One region of the Brevibacillus sp. WF146 genome, then DNA from elsewhere that is predicted to be linked to it. Evidence: riboswitches for the same ligand, from Rfam matches in the RefSeq annotation. Region 1 holds a riboswitch; the other holds the start of a gene.
The links. A riboswitch is a leader RNA that binds a small molecule or an ion and turns the genes downstream of it on or off. The one in region 1 is predicted to bind cyclic di-GMP.

Region 1 (7,626 bases):
CTGCGGAATATCAAAGTTATACACGTGGGTAACCCCGCTGATATCCAGACCTCTGGCGGCCACATCGGTGGCGACCAACACCTCGATCGTCCCTTCCTTAAACCGGCGCAGCACGCTGTCCCGCTTGGCCTGGTTCAAGTCGCCGTGGATCCCCTCCGCTCCGTATCCCCGTTTGGTCAGCGCTTCCGACAGTTCGTCCACCCGCCGTTTTGTCCGTCCGAAGACGATGGCCAACTCCGGCATGTGAATATCGAGCAAACGGCACAGCACGTCGAATTTTTGGTTCTCCGTCACTTCCATGTACTGCTGCCGGATGTTGGAGACCGTCACTTCCTTGGGTTGGATGGAAATGGTCACGGGGTCATGCATGAATCGGCGGGCAATCTCCTGGATGGCCTTGGGCATGGTGGCGGAAAACAGCAGGGTTTGCCGTTGTGTCGGCATTTCCTTCAGGATCACCTTGATGTCGTCGATGAATCCCATGTTCAGCATCTCATCCGCTTCGTCCAGCACAACCATTTTCACGGACTGAAGCCGGATCGTTTTCCGGTTCATGTGATCCATGAAACGGCCCGGTGTCGCGACGATGATCTGTGGCCGTTTTTTCAGTGCCGCAATCTGCCGTTGAATATCCTGCCCTCCGTAGATAGGCAGGGCCACCACCCCTTTGTACCGGGCGATCTTGTTCAGCTCTTCCGCTACCTGAACCGCCAATTCGCGCGTCGGCGTCAACACGACCGCCTGGATTTGTTCCTGGTCTACGTTCGCCTTCTCCACCAGGGGAATGCCAAAGGCGGCGGTTTTTCCCGTCCCGGTCTGCGCCTGACCGATCAGGTCCTTGCCCGTCAAGGCGATGGGAATGGTTTGGTCTTGAATCGGGGTCGCTTCTGCGTACCCCACTTCTTTTAGGGCCCGTGTCACCAGGTGGTGCAGCCCAAACTCATAAAACGTTGTCAATGATCGTCAATCTCCTTTTTCTTCATTTCGCTTTCCCGTATCACGAAAAAGAGGGCATGATTCCTTACGCCGGAACATGCCCTCATTTCCCGTGTCATCTCAATGATACCAATTACAAGCGGATGACGTTTGCCGCCTGCGGTCCGCGGTTGCCCTGCACAACGTCAAATTCCACCTTTTGCCCTTCATCCAGGCTCTTGAATCCGGTTCCCGAAATAGCGGAGAAATGGACAAACACGTCGTCCCCGTCTTCGCGCTCAATGAAACCAAATCCTTTTTCCGCATTAAACCATTTGACTTTTCCGATCACGATTGTGGCCTCCCACATGAGAATTTTGATAAAAAGCAAGAAAACCGCAAAACCGTTTCCGCCCCACACCTCATCACGAGGCAGCAAAATCGTTCTCGGGTATTCATGTCTTTTTAACGTGATCTCATCATACCATTTTTTCGCCAAAGAAGCAATCATCGCCGCTTCCGGAAGAAAACGGCGATGAACCGGTTTTACTCGACCCACTTTTTGTACAGCTCGTCAAATTTGCCCTGCAGCTTCATTTCGTCGAGCCATACGTCCAGGTAGCTGGCGAAGATGAAGTCGCCGCGCTGGATCATGTAGGCTTTTTCGCTTTTGGTGAACGGATCGTCCACGCGGGCGGCGTACAGACGCGGATCGTTTTTCGCGTAGACGATCGCTTCAAAGGTGTCGGTGATCATGACGTCGTAGGTGCCGTTGGCCACCAGACCCGGGATGTCCAGGTTGTTTTGCACCACGGTCACGGTTGCGTTCGGCAGATATTCACGCACGAACTTTTCGTTGGTTCCGCCCGGGTTGACGCCGATGCGGACGCTCGGTTTGTTGATGTCCTCGATCGTTTTGTACTTGTCCTTGTCTTCTGCGCGGATGAGCGGCACTTTGCCGAACTGCACGTACCCCTCGCTCAAGTGGGCTGTTTTCTGTCTGTCGGTGTTGCGGGTCACGCCGCCCACGGCAATGTCAAACTTGTCGGCGAGCAGATCGTTCATCAGTGTCGGCCAGGAGGTTTGCACAAAGCGGGCTTCCACGCCCAGGCTTTTGGCGAACTCTTTCATCGCGTCGATGTCGTACCCTTCGTATTGGCCTGTTTTCGGGTTGAGATATGTAAACGGCTTGTAATCCCCGGTGGTTCCGATGCGGATGTACCCTCTCGCGATGATTTCATCCAGCCGGGATTCGTATTTTTTCTTGGCTTCCTGCTTTGCGGCGCTGTCCGCGACGGTCGCCGCCGGTTGGGCCTGTTGGGCACCTGCGGCGGACACATGAGCGGCCACGCCCGTTCCCAGCAGCGAAACCGCCACTGTTCCTGCAATCAGCATGCTTTTCCATTTTTTCATTGTCGTTCTCCTCCCATGGTAGCCGTTTTGTCGGTTTCTCTTGTCGATCTTGCTTGCGGGGCGTCACTGCCCAAGCAGGGGCTCTCTCCTCCCTACACAGGCATCCCCCCTTTTGTCCATCCTGTGTGCGGCTTGAGCCGGCCGGCTGGCCCCGACCTGTGAGGCTTGTGCTGACAGGGGGGCCGCTTCCGTTCCCGCCTCCCGTTACAGCTTGAACTTCCCGAGTCCTTGCTGCAGCTCGCCCACGACCTCTTTCAACTGCTGTACCGACTCGGCGATCTCCTGAATGGCCCGGAGCTGATCATCCGCCGCATCGGCCACGTTCTTCGCGTCTTCGGAAGCGTGTTTGGCGATGGTGTGCATCTCTTCCACGGAGGCGCTGACCTCCTCGGACCCGGCCGACATCTGTTCCGACGCCGCCGACACTTCGAGGATGTGGTCGGCCACATTGCGGGAAGCCTCCAGGATATGGACGAATTTTTCGCGTACTTCCTCGATCAGTTTCACCCCGTCCTGCACATCCTGCTGCCCCGCGTTTATCGTGTCGACCGCGTTCGCCGTGTCCTGCTGGATTTCGGCGATCAATTGAGCGATCTTGGCGGCCGACTCTTCCGACTGGTTGGCCAGCTTCTTCACTTCGCCGGCCACGACGGCAAAGCCCCGGCCGTGCTCCCCTGCCCGCGCCGCTTCAATGGAGGCGTTCAAGGCGAGCAGATTGATCTGCGACGTGAGTCCGGTAATCGTGTCCAAAATGCTCTCGATCTCCTGAGAGCGGCCGTTCAGCCGCTCAATGGCCGACGACACTTTCAAGGTGCCTTCCCCGATGCTCTTCATCTGCCGCACGGCCTGCTCGACGACCGCCGTGCCTTCTTCTGCCTGCTGGGCCGCCTCCCGTGCCGCTTCGGACACCCGCGAGGACGTCTCGGCAATCTTGACGATCCCGCTGGCCATGTCGTTCATGGAGATGGACACTTCCTGGGAACTGCCCGCCTGCGTTTTGGCCCCGTCGGCGATTTGGCGAATGGACGTCCCGATCCGGTGAATCGTATTGGTCGCGTTCTCGATGCCGGCGGACACCTCGCTGGTGACCCGAAGCACCTGATCGGAGGACAGCGTGACGCCGCGAATCAGGTCCTTCAGATGAGACACCGTCTGGTTGAAATCGCGGGACAAAACGGCGATTTCATCCTTACCCTGGACGGTGACGGATTCCGTCAGATCGCCGCCGGCCACCACTTTGACCGCTTGATTCAGCCGCTGAATCGGGCGGACCAGGCGAACCGCCAGCAGATAGACCAGAGCGACGCCGACGACCAACGTCACGACGGAGATGGCCAGCAGGTTGACCGAGAGCTTGTCCACCGGCGCGTGCAGCTCACCGGCGGGAGCGGTGATGAACACGCCCCAGTTCAACATCGTCGAAGCATAGGACGCAAACTGGTCGACGTTGTCCCTTTTATACTGAAGAATGCCGTGCCCGCCTTCCTGAATGGCCTGGAAAGCGGATTGGTACTCCGGAATGTTGGAGTTGAGAATGGATTCCTTCAGCACGAGGTCTTCCTGCGGATGCCAGATGTACGTTCCCTTCTTGCTCACCAAAAAGGCGTAGCCGCTCTGGCCGAACGTCTCGGCGGACACCGTCTTTTGGATCTCGTTGATCGGGATGGTCGAGCCCATGTACCCGTACTGGACGTTGTTTTTCATCAGCGGAACGATGATGGTTACGATGTTGTTGCCCGTCCGCTTGGAGACGACCGGTTCGGAGACGACGATTTTTCCTTCCCCTTTGCCCGCTTCCTGGAAATGGGCCCGGTCGGACACGTCTGTCACGTCCCCTTGGAAGTTGATGACCTTTTTCCCGCTCAAGTCATAGGAAAAGAAGAACGTCTCAAATTCCGGATAGTTCTTCTGGGCCTGCTGGATCAGCTTCAAGTCATGCTCCTTGTTGTTGTCTTCGGACATCAGCTTGCCGATCGTTTCAATCACGGCAATTTTCTGCTGGAAAAACTGGTCGATCTTCATCGACAGATTGGATGCGGTCAGTTCGGCCTCTTTATCCAAACTGGACTCCAGCAGACGCGAGGAGCTCCAGTAGCTTGCCGCACAAACCGAAACAAGGCTGGCGATGAGCAGCAGGCACATCACATACAACAGTTTTTGCTTCAGACTGGTTCCCATGGTGATCCCTCCTAGTGGCGGAAAGTGCGTGAACGGCTTGCCAAAAAAAGCAGACTGCCATCCGACAGCCTGCGATGCCTGCGGTTTGGCAACCCGGCTGTCATAGCTGCATTTACTGCAACCTTAGACCCGTGGCTTTGCGTCCCCGCCTTTCAACGGGTTTGCCCTTTGTCACTTTTTCCCGTGTTAAAATATGCTAAAAGCACTATAGCACAAATTGAAAAATGAGGGCCAGAAAATCTAAAAGATTTCATAAATTTTTAAAATCTGCGCGCTGACGGAACGAAACGCGACCTTCGCACTGTCCTCTTTTCTCCCCTGTCGACCTGCCTCCCCACGAATGAAATGATGGAACGATTTTCTTAAGAATTTTGTAAGGATTTTTACAGCCGATTTGTAAAATATTCTCGGTAAGATAGAGCTGGCTCCGGTACACGACAAGTTTGACGAAGGAAGACGGGTGATGATCATGCCAACGTACAATGTCCTGGTCGTGGACGACGAAGCGGAAATCCGGGACGCGATCGAGATCTATCTGAAAAGCGAAGACATCCACGTGCTGAAAGCAGGTAACGGGCAGGAGGCCCTGGCGGTTTTGGAGCAGGAAGAGGTTCATCTGATCATCCTGGACATCATGATGCCGCAGATGGACGGATTGAAATCGACGTTTGCCATTCGGGAAAGCAAAAACATCCCGATCATCATGCTGTCGGCCAAATCGGAAGATACCGACAAGATTCTGGGGCTGACCATCGGTGCCGACGATTACGTGACCAAACCGTTCAATCCGCTGGAGCTTGTCGCCCGTGTGAAATCACAGTTGAGGCGATACACCCACCTGGGCAACTACACCGCCCGCGAAGACGAAATCCGGGTGCGGGGACTCGTCTTGAACAAGCGGGAAAAAACCGTGTACGTGGACGGCGAGGAAGCAAGGCTCACCCCTACGGAATACAAGATTTTGGAGCTTTTGATGGAGAACAGGGGCAGGGTCTTTTCGATCGAAGAGATTTACGAAAAAGTGTGGAAGGAGCCCTGCCTGAACGCGGATAACACGGTGGCCGTGCACGTGAGAAGAATTCGCGAAAAAATCGAGATCAACCCGAAAGAACCTCAATATCTCAAGGTGGTGTGGGGCATTGGCTACAAGATTGAAAAATAAATACGGGCCCGTCATCGCGCTGGTCCTGCTTGTCCACCTGTCCGCTCTCGCCTTGCTTGCGGCCGCCGATGTGATCCGGCACCGGGAATACCTGGACAAGGATTACTACTTTCGCAGCCCTTCCTTTCACCAACAGTTGACGGAAGTCGTTAACCTGGCCATAACGGTTCATTTCAAGGAGAAGAATGATCCCAAACTGACCGTGACTGAAAAGGTTGGCGCCGATACGCTGGAGCAAATCCGAGAGACGTTTGCGGCCGATCTCCGGGAGAAAGAAGAGGAGATTAAGGGACGCTATGAGGCCAACATCATGGAGGCGGAGCGCAGCGGCAATCACGCCGAGGCCAGCAGACTCGCGCAGGCGCGCGATCAGGAACTGGCCCGAGTGAAGCAGGAAAATCAAAAGCAGATGGATGAGCGAATCATGACATTGGCAGCCGCCCGGGATCAGGAGTATGAACAGGCGAAAAAAGCGTTGGCCGTCAGAGGCGACACCATCAAATACTACATCAAGGATCGGAATACGGGCGAGGTATACACCAACCATTCCTACGACCTCAACATCATCAGGAACCTGCAGAAAAAGGCGGCCTATTCGATCCATTTCCCACTGGCTTCGCCGAGCGATTACCAGATACAGCAGGCAAATGAATTCTTTCTCGCCAACAATCTCGAGGGGTATTTGATTATCCCTCAAGCGGCCGCGGGTTACTCCCGGTTTCAAGACGATTACGCCTATGCACTCGGCATACGGGAGCGACTGCTGAACGAATGTATCCTGTTGGCCGTAAGTGTTATTGCGGCAGTTGGACTCTTCGTTTATCTGCGGAAGCGCAGTCCGTTGGATTTTCCGCTTGCCGACAGATGCGCCTCCTTGTTGCGGCGGGTTCCCCTCGATGCAAGAGGCGCGACAGTTCTCGCGGTCGGGCTGGTCACACTGAGCTGGGTCAGGGACGAATCGTTCTTCTATTTTCCCATCGGCCTGGAACATGTGACGACGCTTTCCTTTACGGCGGCATGCATCGCCTATCTGGGGCTAAACGCAAAAGAGGCATGGCGTTTGATAAACGACCACACGCTCCTCCGGCAGCAATGGGAGTCCAGCTTGTATCGAAAATTCCGCACGCTTCTGGCAGAGAGCTTCGCCAATCGATCCGTATTTTTCAAGGCCAGCCTCGTCTTTGTGCTGACGATCGGCCTGGGAACGGGCATGGGTTTTGTTCTGATAGGCCTTCATTATGGATCGGAGCGGCTGTTTTTGGTGGGGGCATGCTATTCGCTGCTTTACCTTGCAGCCGTGCTGCCGTACATCCTCCGCCGGGTCGCCCTGCTGAACAACATTCTCCGGGGGGCGGACGAAATGGCGGCCGGCAATCTGGATTCTCTCATCGAGGAGCGCGGCAAAGGGAATCTCGCCCATCTGGCCCGCTGCCTGAACAATATCAAGCTGGGACTGGGCCACGCCCTGGAAAGCCAGATGAAGAGCGAGCGCCTCAAAACGGAGCTGATCAGCAACGTTTCGCACGATTTGAAAACGCCGCTCACCTCCATCGTCAACTACGTGAATCTGCTGAAACGCCCCGATCTGTCGCCGGAAGAGGTCAGCAGCTACGTCAATGTGCTGGAACGCAAAACCCACAGGCTGAAGGTGCTGATCGACGACCTCTTTGAAGCGTCCAAAATGGCGAGCGGGTCCGTCGAGCTGCATATGGAGCGGGTCAATGTGGCCGCCCTGCTCAATCAGGCCCTGGCGGAGTTCAGCGATGCCATCGCCGAATCCTCGTTGACGTTCCGGGTTCAGACGGAGAAGCCGCACATCCACGCGCTGGCCGACGGGAAAAAAACCTGGCGGGTCTTTGAAAATCTCATCGGCAACGTCCTAAAGTACGCGCTGCCCCACACCAGGGTCTACATTTCGCTGACCGAACAGGCGAACAGCGTCGTGCTGACGATGAAAA
Region 2 (7,626 bases), 310 kb from region 1:
GCCAGAATCAGCGTGGTGGCCGCCGGCGTCTCGTACACTTCGCGGGACTTGATGCCGACGAGGCGGTTTTCCACGTGGTCGATTCGGCCGACGCCGTGGTTGCCGGCGATTTTGTTCAGCTTGAGAATCAGCTCGGCCAGCGGCAGCTCTTCCCCGTTCAGCGCGGTCGGCACGCCTTTGACAAACGTGATCTCAATCTCTTCCGGCTGGTCCGGAGCATCCGCGATCGATTTGGTCAGGTCGTACGCGCCCTCCGGCGGAGCCGCCCAGGGATCTTCCAGGATGCCGCACTCGCAGCTTCTGCCCCAGAGGTTTTGGTCGATGCTGTACGGATTGTCCAGATCGATCGGAATCGGAATGTTGTGCTTTTTCGCGTACTCGATCTCTTCGTCGCGGGACCATCCCCATTCGCGAACGGGCGCGACGATTTTCAGATTGGGATTCAACGCCGTAAACGACACGTCGAAGCGCACCTGGTCGTTCCCTTTCCCCGTGCAGCCGTGGGCGACCGCCACCGCCCCCTCTTTTTCCGCGATCTCCACCAGCACGCGGGAGATCAGGTAACGCGACAGCGCTGACACCAGCGGATACTTCCCTTCGTACATGGCGTTCGCTTTCAGCGCCGGCAGCACGTACTCCTGGGCGAACGCATCCTTTGCATCCACCACGATCGATTTCAGCGCCCCCACCTGCAGCGCCTTTTTCTGCACAAACTCCAGGTCCTTGCCCTCGCCCACGTCCAGCGCGACCGCGATCACGTCGTAGTTGTACGTCTCCTGCAGCCACTTGATTGCTACCGATGTATCTAAACCGCCCGAATAGGCCAATACGATTTTCTCTCTTGCCATCGTTCCCTCTCCCTGTTCGAAGATTTGTTCATGAGTAATTATACAAACGAATTTATAAAAATACAACCACTTTTCTATTCTGCTCCACTTTCTTCCATGATACAAATAAAGATAGAGAACGAATCGATGAGGAGGCGGCCGCGATGAGGCTATCTCGCCTGCACCCGGTGTTTTACCATGTGCGCGTATTCCAAAAACGGCTTTGCCGATCGATATCCGACAGGATCAGCGGCGTGCGGTTCGCAGCGGAACAGCAGGCGTCTTCCCTGCCTTTCACCTGCAACAGACACCAATCGCTGCTGCGGCGAAAGCTGGGAAGCACCGATCCCCGGCTGCAGGAAAACAAAGTGGTCAATCTGGGCATTGCCGTGCCGTCCATCGACGGCCTCTTGATCAAACCGGGCGAGACGTTTTCCTTTTGGCAGCGGGTGGGGAAGACGACGGCGGCCAAAGGATATGTGGAAGGGCTGCTGCTGTCGCAAGGGGAAGTGAGGACAGGCGTGGGCGGAGGGCTGTGCCAGTTGGCCAACTTGCTCTTCTGGATGGCGCTGCACACGCCGCTGCAGGTGACGGAGCGGCATCATCACCAGTTCGATCCGTTTCCCGACGACCACCGCGTCCTCCCGTTCGGCAGCGGTGCCAGCGTGTTTTACAACTATGTCGACCTGCGCCTGTTCAATCCGACCCGGCAGACTTTTCAGATCCGGGTCTGGCTGACGGACAACCACCTCAAAGGAGCCGTATTCACCGACCGGGAATGGCCCTGTGCGTACCATGTCGAAGAGCGCAACCACGCGTTTCTGCGGCAGGGAGGAAAACATTATCGGCTAAACGAAATATGGCGACTCGTCATTGACAAGCGAACAGGGAACCGCACCGGAGAGGAACTGGTGATCCGCAACTTTTCGGAAGTGAAATACGACCTGGCCGACATCACGCCCAACATGCAAAAAGCCGGACAACCCTGATGGTTGTCCGGCGCTTCCTTACTTGCGGGCGTAAGGCACCTCGGGAACGTATTCCTTTCCTTTGTGCGTGCCGATCCACTTCAGTTCGGCCAGGGCCAGCCGTTCAAAATTTTCCGCCACGTGAATGTCTCCCTGCGCCCTCCATCCGACGAAAATCGGGTACATCCGGCGGAAAAAGCCGTTGACAAACCACATGTCAAACAGCAGGTCGGGATGGACGAGGCCGTTTTTATGCAGCACCCCTACCATCTCGAAGAAGCCGTACAGCGCGACAAAGTGGTTATAGCCTTCGCTGCCGCGCGGATACAGGCGCAAAAACGCGTCGTAATCCAGCTCCTCTTCCGCCAGCGAGGTGGCGAACCACTGTCTCGCGGCCCGCAGCCGTTCCGATTCGAACTGATCGTACAATTTCAGAATAATGTCCGCATCCTGATACGTGGGAATCATGTGCTATCACCTCACAAAAAGATGCAACCCGATTCCAGTATGTCCCAGACCAGGTGAAAAGACAAGCGTTTGTTCGCATTTTTTCGCGCATGGCCTGCATCCGGACAGCAAATCCCCGGGCTCGTCCGAGCACCGGGGACTGCTCGTGAAGCGTCAACAGGAGGGTCCCCTATCGGGCCACCTCCTGCAGATGCCTTTGCGGCTGCGCGTCCTGCCGAATGATCGTTTCCAATTCATCGCGGGGCAGCTGCCTGATGATGCGTATGAAATGATAGGCCAGTTCGGCGTCGAACTGCGTCCCCGCCCCACGGCTGATCTCCTGCAGGGCCTCCTCTACCGGCAGCCCTTTGCGGTACGGCCTGTCCGCCACCATCGCGTCGAAGGCGTCAGAGATGGCCAGAATGCGGGCCATCAGCGGAATCTCCTCGCCGACCAATCCGTCCGGATAGCCCTTGCCGTCGATTCGCTCATGGTGCGAACGGATGGCCGGCAGCAGCTCGTGAAACATGCCCGCCTGCAGGATAATCTCATATCCAATCACCGTGTGCTGCTTGATCTTGTCGTACTCCTCCGGTGTTAATTTCCCACGTTTGTTGAGAATCTGATCCTCAATGCCGATTTTGCCGATGTCGTGCAAAATCCCGCCAAAATAAACCTCCTCCGCCTTCTCCTCCGGCAGCCCGATCGCCCGGGCGATCTCCCGTCCCCAATGGGCCACCCGCTGGGAATGGCCGCTCGTGTAATGGTCACGGGCATCGATGGAAGCGGCCATGGCGGTGAGGAATTTGTGGTTGAAGGATTTGATCTCGTCCATTTTTTGGCGCAGTTTTGTAAGACTATCGTAGTATTGATAAAAGACAAAACTCATGAGGACAAAAGCGACCATCATCGGTACGATGGCGGATAGCCCAAACGTTTCAACCAGGCGTGCACTGACGCCGCCGAGAATCAACAAAAGCAAGTAGGTAAGCGTTGTTCCATTCGCCAAATTTTTTACTGTCGGTATCCATTTCGACTTATGAAAATAGGAAATTCCTAATCCGCAAAGCATGATGTTAATAAACCAATACGCTACCACCAGGATTACATCCGTGATCATGGTGGGAACGGGAAGCACATTGCACGCCGTTTTCAGAACATCTACAGCCCATATCGTCAGCATAATTTGTCCGAAATTGGCGGCAGCTTTTAAGGGATTGGGTTTGACAAGGACGGATAAAATCAAAGCCTCAATAACGGCCGACCAGATTCCGACCCACGCACCGAAGAGCAGTATCCCTGAAAAAATAACGGCGTTGTTAAGTGTGAGTATATAGTTTAACGTCCTGACGGGCGCAAATGAAGAGATGATGGTGAGAAGTACATAGGAAATCAATATTTCCCAGTTTTCTCTGGGCTCCCAGTAAGGCAGGGAGTTCAAAATGATGAGGATACCGGAAACGGTAAACCCCAAAATCACCAGTAATCCTTTCAAAATGTATCGTTTCTCAGCTCTTTGTCGCATAACTTTTACCTTCTCGAAGTTGAAGTAACGAGATCGGCTTGTTCATCAAGCGCTGAACAAGCAGAAATGCCCCTAACATAATAAAAATATCACCGATACTGATCACCCTCGGAATAATGGACGGCATATAAATAATATCGGACAAAAAGGGCAGAACCGTTTGCTCTGTCAAGACCGTATGCTTAAAGTCGGTGCCGTTGAGTACCGGAGTGAGGTCGTAGGGCAGTTTCTTGGCTTGTTCCAGATCAATGGGCATTCTCCCGCCGTTCGTCCAAATGACAATCGCATTTAAAAACCAGCCGACCATGAGAATGCGGATATCTTCAAATTCCCGGTTCATGAGAAAAAAACCCAGAATAAACAAATAAGCTGCGGAGACAAAAATACCCCCGTACGCGGGAACAAATGCGGAGAGAATCTGCAGCGCAATACTGGCAACCAGCATCATTATTCCTTTAAATGTAGGGATTTCTTTTAGTTTTCCTCCCCTGAGCAGCGCAATCAGAAAAGAGAGAAGAATGACATCCAGCAACATACAAAATCCCCCAGACGGTAAGGAAAAAACACCACTTTTCAGTCAAGCGGTGTTTTTCCCTTGCCATTGAAATTATTAACCAATGTGATAATTAGCAGAAGTTGCAGCAACAATACCGGCTACCAGCAAGACAGCAACGAACCATTTTTTCATTCCAATTCCCCCCTTTTACATAGTGGAGAAAGCTGGTTTCGCTACTTGTGGACACACAGGCCAAGCGACCACATACAGCCTGTGCTCTTCTTTCCTCTTTCCGTTCGAAAAGAGGGCGGATTCGCTACTGGCTCCATACAGACCAAGCGACCAGATACAGTCTGTACTTCATCGCGCTTCCTACCTATATTTTACACGTTCATGACAAATTTCGGCAATCATAGATTCATAGTCTAATAGCTTCAATTTCTGAATGGTAAAATTTCCCCAGAACTATATTCACAACAGCGCTGCCAAGACAGCCTTCTGCGCATGGAGGCGATTTTCCGCCTGGTCAAAGACGACGGAGTGGGGACCGTCAATCACGCCGGCCGACACTTCTTCTCCGCGGTGCGCAGGCAGGCAGTGCATGAACAGGTAACCGGGATCGGCGTGTTGGACGAGCTGCTCGTTTACCTGATAGCCCGCAAAATCCTTGAGGCGCTGCTCGTTTTCCGCTTCAAAGCCCATGCTGGTCCACACGTCCGTGTAGATGACGTCGGCGCCGTTCACCGCTTCGGCGGGATCGTGCGTGACGCCCACCCGGCCGCCGCTGGCCAGCGCATACGCGGCCGCTTTCTTCACGATGTCGGCGTCCATCTCATAGCCCGGCGGCGTGGCGACGCGCACGTCCAGGCCCAGCAGGGCGGCCGCCAGCACGAGCGAGTTGGCGACGTTGTTGCCGTCGCCCACGTAGGCCAGCTTGACGCCCTGCAGCGTGCCCTTGTGCTCCCAGATCGTCAGCATGTCGGCCAGCGCCTGACACGGATGGAACTGGTCGGTCAGGCCGTTGATGATCGGAATGCTGGCGTGTTCGGCCAGCTCCTCCACCCCGGCGTGGGAAAACGTGCGGATCATGATGGCGTCGACGTAGCGGGACATCACCTTGGCCGTATCGCTGATCGGCTCGCCGCGTCCGAGCTGCAGTTCCTTGCCGCTCAAAAACATGCTCATGCCGCCCAATTGGTACATGCCTACTTCAAAGGAAACGCGGGTGCGCGTCGACGACTTGTCGAAAATCATCCCCAATGTCTTCCCCTTGAGCGGCTGATACGGTTGACCGCTTTTTTGCCGCTGTTTGAGATAGGCGGCAAAATGCAGGAGCTGAGTCAGCTCCTCTCCGCTGAATTCATCGACGCGGAGCAGGTCTTTTCCTTTACAACTGGCCAATTGCTCGCTTGCAAAGTGATCCAATATCTTCACAGGCTGCATGCCCGTCACCTCTTTTCTCCGTAATGGCTTCCACGTACAGCGCAAACGTCTCCGCGGCAGTGAACAGCGGAACCCCCTGCTGGACCAGCCGGCTCCGCAGAGCAAAGCCGCTGCGGCCGCGCCGGTTCCCCTTGGTGGCGGTGATGAGCGAAAAGGCTACGGTTTCCGTCTGCAGCAGCGCTGCCAGATCCCGCTCGTCCGCGACCACGTGCGTGACGGAAAAGCCGTTTGCGCCCAGCCAGACAGCCGTTCCCGATGTGGCCGCCCAGACCGCGCCCTGTTCCTGCATCTTCCGGATGGCCGGCAGCACGTCGTCCGTCTTGTCGGCATCGGCCAGGGAGACAAAGCAGACCTGCCCCCTCTGCCATGGGCGGTGCACGCTGTCTTTAAAGGCGAACGCCTTGCCCGCCGCTTCCGGGAAGGTACGCCCCAGTCCCAGCACTTCCCCGGTCGATTTCATCTCCGGTCCCAGGGCCGGGTCGACGCCGCTCAATTTCACGGTGGAAAAGACGGGCGCCTTGACGACGGCGAACGGAATGTCCGGCAACAGCCCGGTTCCATAGCCCATGCCGGCCAGTTTTTCGCCCAGTTGGGCGCGCACGGCCAGTTCCACCATGGGGATGCCGGTCACTTTGCTGGTAATCGGCACGGTCCGCGACGCGCGGGGGTTTACCTCCAGGACGTAGACCGTCTCGCCGTGAATCACGAACTGAATGTTGATCAGCCCGACCGCCCCCATCTCGCGGGCGATGGCCTCCGTGTAGCGGGCGATCGTCTGTTTGACGCCCTCGGACAAATCCGGAGCCGGGAAGAGCGCCACGCTGTCGCCCGAGTGGATGCCCGCTTTCTCCACGTGCTGAAAAATGCCGGGGATGAGCACGGACTCGCCGTCGCACACGGCGTCCACTTCTGCTTCCCGTCCGGGGACGAATTTGTCCACCAGGAGCGGGAAAAAGGCGCGGCTGTCGGGGAGGTTGAGCCACTCCGTGATCGTGGCCGACAGCTCCTCGACGTCATGGGCGACCACCATGCCCTGGCCGCCGATCACGTAGGACGGACGCAGCAGCACCGGGCAGCCGATCTCCGCCGCCACGGCGGCCGCTTCCTCCAGGGAAGACACCCCTTTGCCCGGGATGTGCGGAATCTCCAGCTTGCGCAGCATCGCGTAGAACCGTTCGCGATCCTCCGCCCGTTCGATCGCGTCCAGCGACGTGCCGAGCACAGTCAGGCCGGCGGCAGCCAGCTTGGCCGCCAGGTTGATCGCCGTCTGGCCGCCGAACTGGACCATGACGCCGTCCACCCCTTCACGCTCCGCCACGTGCAGCACATCTTCCACGTGCAGCGGCTCAAAATACAGATGGTTGGCCGTCTCGTAATCGGTGCTGACCGTCTCCGGGTTGTTGTTGACGACGACGGCGGCGATGCCCTTGGCCTTGAGTGCCTTGGCCGCGTGAACGGAGCAGTAGTCGAACTCGATCCCCTGTCCGATGCGGATCGGGCCGGAGCCGAGCACCAGCACTTTGCGCCCGGCAAGCTCCTCCACTTCGTCGCCCCCCTGCCAATCGGAGTAATAGTACGGCGTCTGGGCGTCAAACTCGGCCGCGCAGGTGTCCACGATCTTGTACGACGGCTGGATGCCGGCCTGATTCCGCAGCGCTTTGACCTCAGCCGCCGTGCGGCCGGTCAGGGCGGCGATCGTCTCGTCGGCAAAACCGCGCCGCTTCGCTTCCGCCAGCAGCTCGACGGTCAGCGTTCCGCTCTTTGCCAACTGCTTCTCCAGCGCCACGATCCGGCCCACGCTTCGCAGGAAAAACGGATCGATGCCGGTCAGGGCGTGCAGTTCGTCCTCGCCGAACCCTTTGCGGATCGCCTCGGCCAGTGCAAACAGGCGGACGTCGGTCGCGTCCCGCAGCAGGCCGA

Region 2: linked by a shared signal. The riboswitch ahead of A6764_RS03355 (DUF5317 domain-containing protein) and the one ahead of A6764_RS01995 (methyl-accepting chemotaxis protein) in region 1 are both predicted to bind cyclic di-GMP.

Annotation. Positions count from the first base shown of each region.
Region 1 covers NZ_CP109943.1:369,627-377,252, reverse strand. The annotation lists gene A6764_RS02010 (degradosome RNA helicase CshA) at 1-957, opposite strand, end outside; gene A6764_RS02005 (cold shock domain-containing protein) at 1,070-1,285, opposite strand; gene A6764_RS02000 (transporter substrate-binding domain-containing protein) at 1,462-2,328, opposite strand; gene A6764_RS01995 (methyl-accepting chemotaxis protein) at 2,533-4,506, opposite strand; cyclic di-GMP riboswitch class I at 4,591-4,682, opposite strand; gene A6764_RS01990 (response regulator transcription factor) at 4,976-5,668, shown strand; gene A6764_RS01985 (sensor histidine kinase) at 5,646-7,626, shown strand, end outside.
Region 2 covers NZ_CP109943.1:676,740-684,365, reverse strand. The annotation lists gene A6764_RS03375 (argininosuccinate synthase) at 1-848, opposite strand, end outside; gene A6764_RS03370 (VanW family protein) at 992-1,816, shown strand; gene A6764_RS03365 (DUF4760 domain-containing protein) at 1,835-2,263, opposite strand; gene A6764_RS03360 (HD-GYP domain-containing protein) at 2,433-3,767, opposite strand; gene A6764_RS03355 (DUF5317 domain-containing protein) at 3,751-4,302, opposite strand; cyclic di-GMP riboswitch class II at 4,560-4,642, opposite strand; gene argF (ornithine carbamoyltransferase) at 4,735-5,706, opposite strand; gene carB (carbamoyl-phosphate synthase (glutamine-hydrolyzing) large subunit) at 5,651-7,626, opposite strand, start outside.